One region of the Thermaerobacillus caldiproteolyticus genome, then DNA from elsewhere that is predicted to be linked to it. Evidence: a T-box and tRNA genes for the amino acid it is inferred to sense, from the RefSeq annotation. Region 1 holds a T-box; the other holds one or more tRNA genes.
What was found. A T-box is a leader RNA that pairs with one kind of tRNA and senses whether it is charged. The one in region 1 lies ahead of ileS (isoleucine--tRNA ligase), so its partner is inferred to be a tRNA-Ile.

Region 1 (5,365 bases):
TTTAATAATTCGTTACGAATTTTATCAATAGATGCGAACCATTGCGCTGTGGCACGGAAAATCGTCGGTTGTTTTGTCCGCCAATCGTGCGGATACGAGTGGGTAATAAAGCCAAGCTTTAAAAGAGCGCCTACTTCCTGCAATTTTTGTGTAATCGCTTTGTTCGCTTCGTCATAAAATAATCCTTCAAATCCCGGCGCTTCTTTTGTCATATAGCCGCGCTCATCGACTGGGCATAAAACGTCTAGCCCGTATTTCTGACCGACGATAAAGTCATCTTCCCCGTGACCCGGTGCAGTATGAACGCAACCTGTTCCGGCGTCCGTCGTGACATGTTCTCCGCAAACAACAAGCGAATCACGATCATAAAACGGATGTTTCGCCACGACATACTCAAGCTCATTTCCTTTAATCGTTTTGACGACATTCGCTTCTTCCCAGCCGATTTCTTTTGCTACCGATTCTAATAGCGCAGAGGCAACGATATATTTTGCATCGTTTACTTGAACGACGCTATATTCAAGATCCGGATGAACAGCAATGGCTAAGTTTGCCGGAATCGTCCATGGCGTAGTCGTCCAAATGACAATTTTCTCATCTCCTTCAAGCACCCCTTTTCCATCTTTGATCGGAAACGCAACATAAATTGAAGGAGAACGTTTATCTTTATACTCGATTTCTGCTTCAGCTAAGGCAGATTCGCTTGATGGAGACCAGTAAACAGGCTTTAACCCTTTGTAAATGAGACCTTTTTTCGCCATTGCACCAAATACTTTAATTTGTTGTGCCTCATATTCTGGCTTTAGCGTAATGTACGGGTTATCCCAATCGCCGCGTACGCCAAGGCGCTTAAATTGTTGGCGTTGATTGTCGATCTGCTCATATGCATACTCTTCACAAAGCTTGCGAAACTCCGCCACGCTCATCGACTTTCGGTTGACACCTCTATGTTTCGTGAGCGCTGTTTCAATCGGCAATCCATGCGTGTCCCAGCCAGGCACGTATGGTGCACAATAACCGCTCATCGATTTATAGCGGACGATAAAGTCTTTCAAAATTTTATTTAACGCATGCCCCATATGAATATCACCGTTCGCATACGGCGGGCCATCATGCAGCACAAATAATGGGCGATCTTTTGTGCGCTCCTGCACTTTGCGATAAATGTCCATCTCTTCCCATTTTGCTTGAATTTGCGGTTCACGCTGCGGAAGGTTTCCGCGCATCGGAAACTCTGTTTGCGGCATTAATAACGTATCTTTATAGTCCATTCCTCATTCCTCCAACTTTTTTCTATCAAATAAAAAACCGCCCTCTCCCGAAAAGGGACGAGAACGGTCTCGCGGTACCACCCTTATTGACTACGTATGCCCGAAAGGCACGAATAGCCCTCTTTGCATTCGTAACGGGAATGACGCGCCATTGCCTACTTTTCTTTCAGCATGGAACTCCAGGGTGATCTTCACTCTTTCCGCTTAGTCGAGCTTCCACCATCCTCGACTCGCTGAAATAAGCTAATGAAAGAGCTACTGTCCCTCTCATCGTTGGTTCGTATTCTTCATTTTACTCGTTATTATATGCGAAAAGAGCAATTTTCGTCAAGATTGCCCGATTTCTTCCTTTTCATCCATTTCGATTTCTGGCACCTCGTATTCCATTAAATGGTCCCAATCGCTGTTGTTTAACATTTCGAGCTGGGCTTCGACTAGCATGCGAAAACGGGTGCGAAACACTTTCGATTGCCGCTTTAACTCTTCAATTTCAAGAGCAATTTTTCGCGATTTGGCGAGTGCTTCATTAATGATGCGATCCGCGTTCTTTTCCGCTTCTTTAATGATGAGCTTCGCCTCTTTTTGCGCGTTTCGTTTTACTTCTTCTGCCGTCTCTTGAGCAATTAAAATCGATTTATTTAATGTTTCTTCAATATTGGTGAAATAGCTGAGCTTTTCCGTGAGCTCGGCTACTTTTTCTTCGAGTTGTTTTTTTTCACGAATAACCATTTCATAATCTTTAATGACTTGGTCCAAAAATTCGTTCACTTCGTCTTCATCATAACCGCGAAATCCTCTGCTAAACTCTTTATTATGAATATCTAATGGCGTTAAAGGCACGAGTGCCACCTCCGTCTGCAATAATTCCTTTTTCTTTACGATTCGACATATTTCTCCTGATTCCTGCAATGGTTCGATTATTTTTGTGTTCCAATATGCACACGCCACTTCTCTTTTTTTGTTTTGCCATCAATCGAAAAAATTTTACAGCGACCGAACCCGCGTACTGAAAGCGTGTCTCCTTCTTTGCATTCAAAATGCGCTTGTTCAACCACTTTCCAATTCACTTTGACAAGACCGTTTTCAATGAGTGACTGCGTTTTTTGCCGCGAAACATGAAACGCTTGCGACAACAAGGTATCAAGGCGCAACGACGAAACGGTAATCGTCGCTTCGTTCCACTGCTCTTCAAGAATGATAATGTCAGTCAATGGCTTTTCTTCTAAGGAAATTTTCGTTTTTCCAATCATCTCAAGATGTAAACGAACATAGTCGGCTACTTCCTTGGCAACGAGCAATTGAATGTGTTCATCTTTGATTAAGATGTCACCAAATTTCCCTCGTTTTAAGCCCAGCGACATCAGTGAGCCTAACACTTGCCGATGCTCAAGCGATACAAATTTACTTGGGTAACAAACAGCAAAAAGAGCGATGGCAAAATCCTCTTGTTCCGGTTGAAAATAAGGCGGGTACAAAAGCGCCCGCTGTCGTTCGACAAACGAAGCACCACCGAAAAAAGAGATGTTCACATCTTCATCATGTCCGATCACTAATCGAACGATCTCTTGCTCACGAGGGTCAAGAAAATCTGTTAATTTCGGGCAATATTGCGTCTTTACAGCTTCACGCCATTCAAGCACTTGGTCGATAAAATGATGTTCTTCCTTCCGAAAATGCTGATACAGATTCACGTTATTCACACCTAACTCTCATAAAGAAGGGAACCCGTGTGCTGGATTCCCTATACTAAGTTTAGCATATTGAATAGCGCATACAATCCTCTTGTAGCAAAATTTAAGACGAAAAGGGCAACGATTGGCGAAATGTCAATCATGCCAATCGGCGGAATAATGCGGCGAAATGGCTCTAAATACGGCTCACAAATCGCTGCAAGCATCTGACCAATTTTTGTGTCGCGCGCATTCGGAAACCACGACATTAAAATGTATACAATTAACGCATACGAATAGATTTCAATAAGTGTCGTTAAAAACGAAAGCAAACTGTGCATAAATGTTTACCACCTCTTCATAGATGTATCGTCATCGGCAATGACGGAAATCGAGCCGGTCACATCGACGTTATCCGGAGTGCATAAAAAGATTTTTGTGCCGACTTGTTGAATGTCACCACCGATCGCATACACGGTACCGCTTAAAAAGTCAACGATACGTTTCGCTTGGTCGTGTTGAATGCGCTGTAAATTGACAACGACGGCACGGCGGTTTTTTAAATGGTCTGCAATTTCTTGCGCTTCAGCATACGCTCTCGGTTCAATTAATACGACTTTTGATGATTTTTGCACGCTTTGCAAGCTGACGACATTTTGCTTCGCCGGTCCTTTCGCTAACGGTTGTTCGTCCTCTTCTTCCTCATATTCGTCTTCGTATTCTTCATAATCCTCTTCTAAGAAATAGTCTTTAAACTTCTTAATGAATCCCATTTTTTCACCTCCTATGATTCATGTCCGACGAGTGATGTTCCTAAACGAATGAACGTTGCTCCTTCTTCAATGGCAATAACGTAATCGTTTGACATTCCCATCGACAATTCCGTGCATGGTGCATTCGGAATATGTAAGGCTTGTACACTTTCTTGCAGTATTTTTAATTGACGGAAACATCGGCGAAGAAGCGCTTCATCGTCTGTATAAGGAGCCATCGTCATTAAGCCAACGACCTCGATTTTTGAAAAATCGCGCAGCTGTTGGATAAATGGGATGACTTCTTCTTTGGACAACCCGTGCTTTGTCGCCTCTCCTGATACATTTACTTGCACGAAACATTTTACACGTTTTGTTGCTCGTTTTTCAATTTCTTGGGCGAGGGATAAACGGTCGAGCGAATGAATATAGTCGACTTTGTCAATAATATTTTTCACTTTACGGGATTGAAGTGTACCGATAAAATGCCACGTCACTTCAGAACCTAACGTCTCATATTTGTGCAATAACCCGTCATCGCGATTTTCACCTAAATCGGTAATTCCAGCCGCTACCGCCTCTTTTGCTCGCTCGACACTTACATATTTCGTAACAGCAACGATGCGAATGTCGGCAGGATCTCGTCCTGCACGCGTACAGGCGGCTTCGATGTTTTCACGAATGATTGTTAAATTGTCACGAACTGACATCGATCATTCCTCCCTCCTGCCGATAAACGCCATCATTCTTCCTGTCTTACCGTTATCACGGCGATGTGAGAAAAATAAATGATCTGTACAACTTGTACAGTAATGCGAAAGGTAAATTTGTTCTTCACGGATCCCCGCTTTTATAAGCAATACCTTGTTTAGCTCTTTTAAATCAAGAGCATATTGTCCTACACTGATAAGACGATAAGGAACAGAGTTAGTTTCACCTAAGACATTGTTCACGAGGTGAATGACACGATCGTCGACGATATAGCAACATGAACCAATGGACGGGCCAATCGCTACATAAATATCATCAAAAGAAATATGCTCACGTTCGTTCCAAAGGCGAACCATTTTCCCCGCAATATTTTTTACGGTTCCTTTCCAACCCGCATGCGCGAGACCAATCATATTTTGTTTCGGTGCGATAAAATAAAGGGGAACACAATCAGCAAAACATAACGTTAGCAGCACTCCTGCTTCGTCTGTATACAATCCGTCCGTACCCGCAATGGCGGAATGATAATCGACAACTCCTTTTCCTCCATCGCTTTTCGTCACTTTTTCAATACGCGAATCGTGTGTTTGCTCACAACAAACCCACCGTTCTAACGGAAACTGTAACAAATTCGCTAATGTTTGACGGTTGTGACGAACAGAAGAGACAACATCGCTGACATGCAAGCCTAAATTGAACGTGGCGAACGGCTCATCACTTATTCCTCCATGTTTCGTTGTAAAGCCAGCGACAACCTCTTGGCTCAATTTGCTCCAATTCTGTAATAAAAGGAGCTCTTCCCCAGTTCGTTGAAAAATCTCCGACATGATCGTCATCCTCTTATTTGCGTTTTTTGTAGGTTTTTATCACTTTTTTTCCTATTTTATCATAGTTTGCTTAAACTTGATAATCATTATTTATTCACTTTCGTTTAAACGAACTAAAATCACATCCGCACCAA
Region 2 (5,365 bases), 1.5 Mb from region 1:
CCGATGAGACTTGCAAAAAATATTGTAATAAGAGAGATTTGAATACTTATACGTCCATAGTCAAAAACCGGTTGCAAATACTCTTGTTCTTTAAGAGCTAAAACATATAATTCTCCATTTAGATCCATTGAATAGGCATAAGATAAAGTGAGTCCTTGAAAGTGAAAAATCCCTCGTTTTTGTCTATACATTTTATCGATTACTGAATGAGGTAAAGAAGGTAAAGGACTATCAAATCCTGCCAGCTTTTTGATTGCTTTTTCTTTTGTAATTGTAAACTGCATCGGTTGTAACTGAAGGGCTTTAAATTTCTGTTGGTTTAATGCTAACACATAGGATAACTTTTTATTAAATTCTTCATTCGTAGCCGTTGCCTTTAACATAGAAATTTTTTCGATCATTACTTCAGTCGATAACTGCATTTGTTGCTCTACTGCTCGAATGACAATCTGTTTGTTTTTTTCGTAGCCGACATAAGCAATCATTGCGGAAGATATACATGTAATAAAAATAATGACCAGCACTAATATTGTTTGCAGATTCAATTTGTTTATAAAAGAAAGATGAGAAAAGATGTAGGGACGTTTTATTTTTGCTTTCTTTTTCGTTGAACTTTGCAGAACAAAAAAACTTCTCAATAAGCTTAATGAGACTGACCATGATCGTTCTCGTTTTTTCATTTTTTACTCTCCTTTGAGCTTCCTGAGCCATGTATGTAATGGTATTACTTCCAATTTATTCGATGATTTTTATGTTTTTGTTAAGCCAATGTATGAAAAGTGTTAATATAGTGTATGGAAATTGTTAAGCTTCTCTATAAACTTCATTGACCGTTTTCCATTGTATATGTTAAAATCGGAAATACCTAAAGGGTACGGTTTCAGCGATAAATGCAGCTAGAAATTGGGCGAGATGTCCCTTTTTTGAGGAGAGGTCTCGTTCAAATGGGCTTCATCGGGACAACTTTAATACACCGCTTGAGTCACAGCTGGAGTTAAGCTGAGAGCGGGACAGATGGAACACCAAAATAATTTATGTAACTTGGACCCTTAGCTCAGCTGGTTAGAGCGGACGGCTCATAACCGTCTGGTCGCAGGTTCGAATCCTGCAGGGTCCATCCAAATCTCTATGATGATGAGTTCTACGCTTTCATATGGCTGTCCGATCATTTTTAGGACAGTCTAATTTTTATGAGTGAAAAAGCAAATAAATTGAAACATTGTGGCAATTTTGGTAAGCTAATTTTAAACGAACGCAAAGATGGATATACTATCTTGCGTTCGGAATACATAAACGATGATAAAGGAGGAGTTTGTATGGCATTTGAATTACCTCAATTACCTTATGCATATGACGCACTTGAGCCACACATTGACAAAGAGACAATGAACATCCATCACACAAAACACCATAACACATATGTTACGAACTTAAACGCAGCTTTAGAAGGGCATGCAGATTTACAAAACAAAACGATCGAGGAATTGCTCAGCAATTTGGAAGCACTTCCAGAAAGCATTCGTACAGCAGTTCGCAACAATGGTGGCGGACATGCTAACCACTCTCTTTTCTGGACAATTCTTTCACCGAATGGCGGTGGCGAGCCAACAGGCGAATTAGCAGAAGCGATCAATAAAAAATTCGGTAGCTTTGCAGCATTTAAAGAAGAATTTACGAAAGCAGCAACAACTCGTTTCGGTTCTGGTTGGGCATGGCTTGTTGTGAATAACGGCGAGCTTGAAATTACAAGCACACCAAACCAAGACTCACCTCTTATGGAAGGGAAAACACCAATTCTTGGCTTAGACGTTTGGGAACATGCGTATTACTTAAGATATCAAAACCGTCGTCCTGAATACATTGCAGCATTCTGGAATGTCGTGAACTGGGACGAAGTGGCAAAACGCTATAGTGCGGCGAAATAATCAATGAGAAATCAAAGATGGCTTCATAAGTGAGGCCATCTTTTTTTAGCATATCAGAATTTATAATTTTTTAAGGAGAAGCATCTAGCTCGGTTCGCAACGTATCTCCTGCTTGAATCCACTTCTTCGCTGCACCGAGTCATCGCAGGCGCGGCATCTGGAAATAACCTTTCTCCGTCGTTTTGTCCAGCTCTCTTATGACAAAATCACCTTTTCCTTTGAGGTGCAATGTTCTTTTCGGAAACACCAAGTCCTTCTAAGTAACCTTGGTATTTCTGCTTTTCTTCATAAGAAAGCGTATAGGATGGCGAAAATTTGCCAAACTACCCTTTAGATGAAAAGGGGAGTTTATAATGGCAATAGTAAAAAAAATGATTGGAAATGTTCATGTGAATCGGGAATTGCTTTTATTGTTATTCATTGGCGGCTTTTACTCGCTGAGCGTGTCGCTTTCCAACACGTTCGTTAATATCTATTTGTGGAAGCAGTCAGGAGAATTTCGTGATTTAGCGTTATACAATCTAGCAGTTGTTATATTGCAGCCTATCACGTTCATTGTAGCAGGTCGATTGGCGAAAAAAATTGACCGCATTATTGTGCTGCGTCTCGGTGTTTCGTTTTTAGCGATTTTTTTTGTGACTGTGTTACTGGTCGGAAATCGAGCACACGATTATTTGTTGCTGCTTGGGGCATTGCTTGGGATCGGGTACGGATTTTACTGGCTGGCGTTTAATGTGTTAACATTTGAAATTACGGAACCAGATACACGTGATTTTTTTAACGGGTTTCTCGGAATTTTATCTTCTGTTGCTGGGATGATTGGTCCAATAATTGCTGGCTATATTATCTCTTCGTTCGTCAAATTCAAAGGATATACGCTTATTTTCTCCATTTCGCTTGGACTGTTCATTGTTGCGATCATCTTAAGCTTTTTTTTGCATCGCCGAGGAGCGGAAGGAAATTATTTATTTCTTCGCATTTTAAAAGAAAGAAGCTATAATAAAAATTGGCGACTCATTACGAATGCTCACTTTTTCCAAGGATTGCGAGAAGGAACGTTTGTTTTTGTCATCTCCGTATTAGTTTATATTACGACGGGAAGCGAACTAGCGCTCGGAACGTTTGGATTAGTCAATTCAGCTACTTCATTTGTTGTTTATTATCTTGCTTCTCGTTTTATTGAACGGAAACATCGAAAAAAAGCGATTTTATGGGGTGGTTTGTTATTATACGGAGCGATTTTTTTAATTGTTTTTGATGTTTCATACATGCGGCTCATATTATACGCAATAGCGATTGCAATTGCGTATCCGATTTTATTAGTTCCATACTCTTCACTTACCTTTGATGTTATAGGAATAAGTTGGAAATCAACGGAAATGCGGATTGAGTATATAGTCGTTCGCGAGTTGTTTTTAAATAGCGGCCGCATCGTATCGATTCTTTCCTTTTTCGTGGCCGTTACCTATTTTGACACAGAGAAGAGTCTTCCTGTTTTAATGCTATTGCTTGGAGCGGGACATGCGATGATTTACTTCTTTGTTCGTCGCATTCATTTCGTGGCCAAAAAGGCGAATGAACCAGAGTCATCATTTATTCGTCCAAAGTTAGCAAACGAGGAAGGGGGCTCCCCAGTGTAGGAGTCTCCTTTTTCCATGTCGATTTTCTAGAAAAATGACGTTGTTTCTTTTAAAATAAAAATAAATGTAGTAAACGGGCTGTGGAGAAATAGGAGGTTTTTATCTTGAAGAAAAGGAAAAAAGCGCAAGTACCGTTTCGCTTAAATATGTTATTTTTCTTTGTGTTTTTACTCTTTTCTGCGCTTATTTTGCGCCTAGGCGTTGTGCAAATTGTATACGGTGAACAATATCGGAAAGAAGTAGAGCGGACGGAGGATGAAATTGTCAGCACTCCTGTACCGCGCGGAAAAATTTATGATCGCTATCATCGAGTCATTGTCGATAACGTTCCACTCAATGCGATTACATATACGCGCACGAAAACGACGACTCCTGAAGATACGCTTAAGGTGGCTCGTCAATTGGCGAAATATATCGATAAACCGGTCGAGAAGGTAACTGAGCGCGATATGAAAGATTATTGGATTTTAACGCGACGGGATAAAGCAGAAAAAAAAGTAAGCAAAAAAGAGCGAAAACAGTTTGCAAAACAAGGATTATCGGAAAAAGAAATCGACCAAAAAGTGTACAAGCTTACATTGGAGCGAATTACTCCTGAAGATTTAAAGGAGATTACAAAAGATGAACTTGAAGTCATTGCCATTAAACGAGAATTGGATAGCGGTTATGCATTAACACCGCAAATTGTCAAAAACAAAGGAGTAACCAATAAAGAATACGCAGTAGTGAGCGAACATTTGGAGGAGCTTCCGGGCGTAAGTACAACAACAGATTGGGAACGACATTATGTATATGGAAATACATTTCGTTCCGTTCTCGGTAACATCACCAAAGATGATGAAGGGCTGCCGCGCGAACGTCTAGATCATTTTTTAGCGCGCGACTATAGCCGAAATGACCGCGTCGGCAAAAGTTATATCGAGGCGCAATACGAAGATGTGTTGCATGGGAAAAAAGCGAAAATCAAAAACATTGTAGACAAATCAGGGAACGTCATTTCGACGGAGCAAATTTATGAAGGCCAACGCGGGAAAGACCTCGTTTTAACGATTGATATTGAACTTCAACAGCGCGTCGAAAAAATTATTGAAGAGGAGCTAAAAGCAGCGAAACGAAGCGGTGGAACACCATTGTTAGATCGCGCTTTTGTTGTGATGATGAATCCGAAGACGGGCGAAATTTTAGCGATGGCAGGAAAGATGTTTACAAAAAATGAACAAGGGAAAGTCGAACTGAGGGATTATGCACTTGGTACGATGACATCCGCCTATGCGATGGGCTCTGCCGTTAAAGGAGCAACCGTATTAACTGGATTCCAAACAGGAGTGCTTCACCCGAATACGTATATTAGAGACGAGCCGTTATATATTAAAGGAACTCCGGTGAAAAAATCATACCAGACAATGGGCACAATTAATGAGTTAACCGCCTTGCAGCGTTCCTCGAACGTCTATATGTTTAAAACGGCCATTGCGATCGGCGGCGGCAAGTACCAGCCGCATGCACCGCTTTCGATTGATCCTGATGCATTTACGACGATACGGAAATATTTCAGCCAGTTTGGTTTAGGAGTGAAAACTGGGATTGATTTGCCGAATGAAATTATCGGATTTCAAGGAACAAGTAAACTTCCGGGATTTTTATTGGACCTTGCGATTGGACAGTATGATATGTATACGCCGCTTCAACTGGCACAATACGTCTCGACGATTGCCAATGGCGGCTATCGGATGAAGCCACAAATTGTCAAAGAAATTCATGAACCAAGCAACGACGAAAAACAATTAGGTCCAGTTATTA

Region 2: it encodes a tRNA-Ile, which carries the amino acid that the T-box ahead of ileS (isoleucine--tRNA ligase) is inferred to sense. The anticodon was not compared.

The regions. Positions count from the first base shown of each region.
Region 1 covers NZ_CP064060.1:550,869-556,233, reverse strand. Annotated here, with positions in the region: gene ileS (isoleucine--tRNA ligase) at 1-1,271, opposite strand, end outside; T-box leader at 1,322-1,551, opposite strand; gene ISX45_RS02975 (DivIVA domain-containing protein) at 1,599-2,111, opposite strand; gene ISX45_RS02970 (YlmH family RNA-binding protein) at 2,189-2,962, opposite strand; gene ISX45_RS02965 (YggT family protein) at 3,013-3,282, opposite strand; gene ISX45_RS02960 (cell division protein SepF) at 3,289-3,714, opposite strand; gene ISX45_RS02955 (YggS family pyridoxal phosphate-dependent enzyme) at 3,726-4,403, opposite strand; gene pgeF (peptidoglycan editing factor PgeF) at 4,407-5,231, opposite strand; gene ISX45_RS02945 (YlmC/YmxH family sporulation protein) at 5,322-5,365, opposite strand, start outside.
Region 2 covers NZ_CP064060.1:2,095,464-2,100,828, reverse strand. Annotated here, with positions in the region: gene ISX45_RS10510 (methyl-accepting chemotaxis protein) at 1-680, opposite strand, end outside; tRNA gene ISX45_RS10505 (tRNA-Ile) at 1,044-1,117, shown strand; gene sodA (superoxide dismutase SodA) at 1,317-1,925, shown strand; gene ISX45_RS10495 (MFS transporter) at 2,279-3,565, shown strand; gene ISX45_RS10490 (peptidoglycan D,D-transpeptidase FtsI family protein) at 3,670-5,365, shown strand, end outside.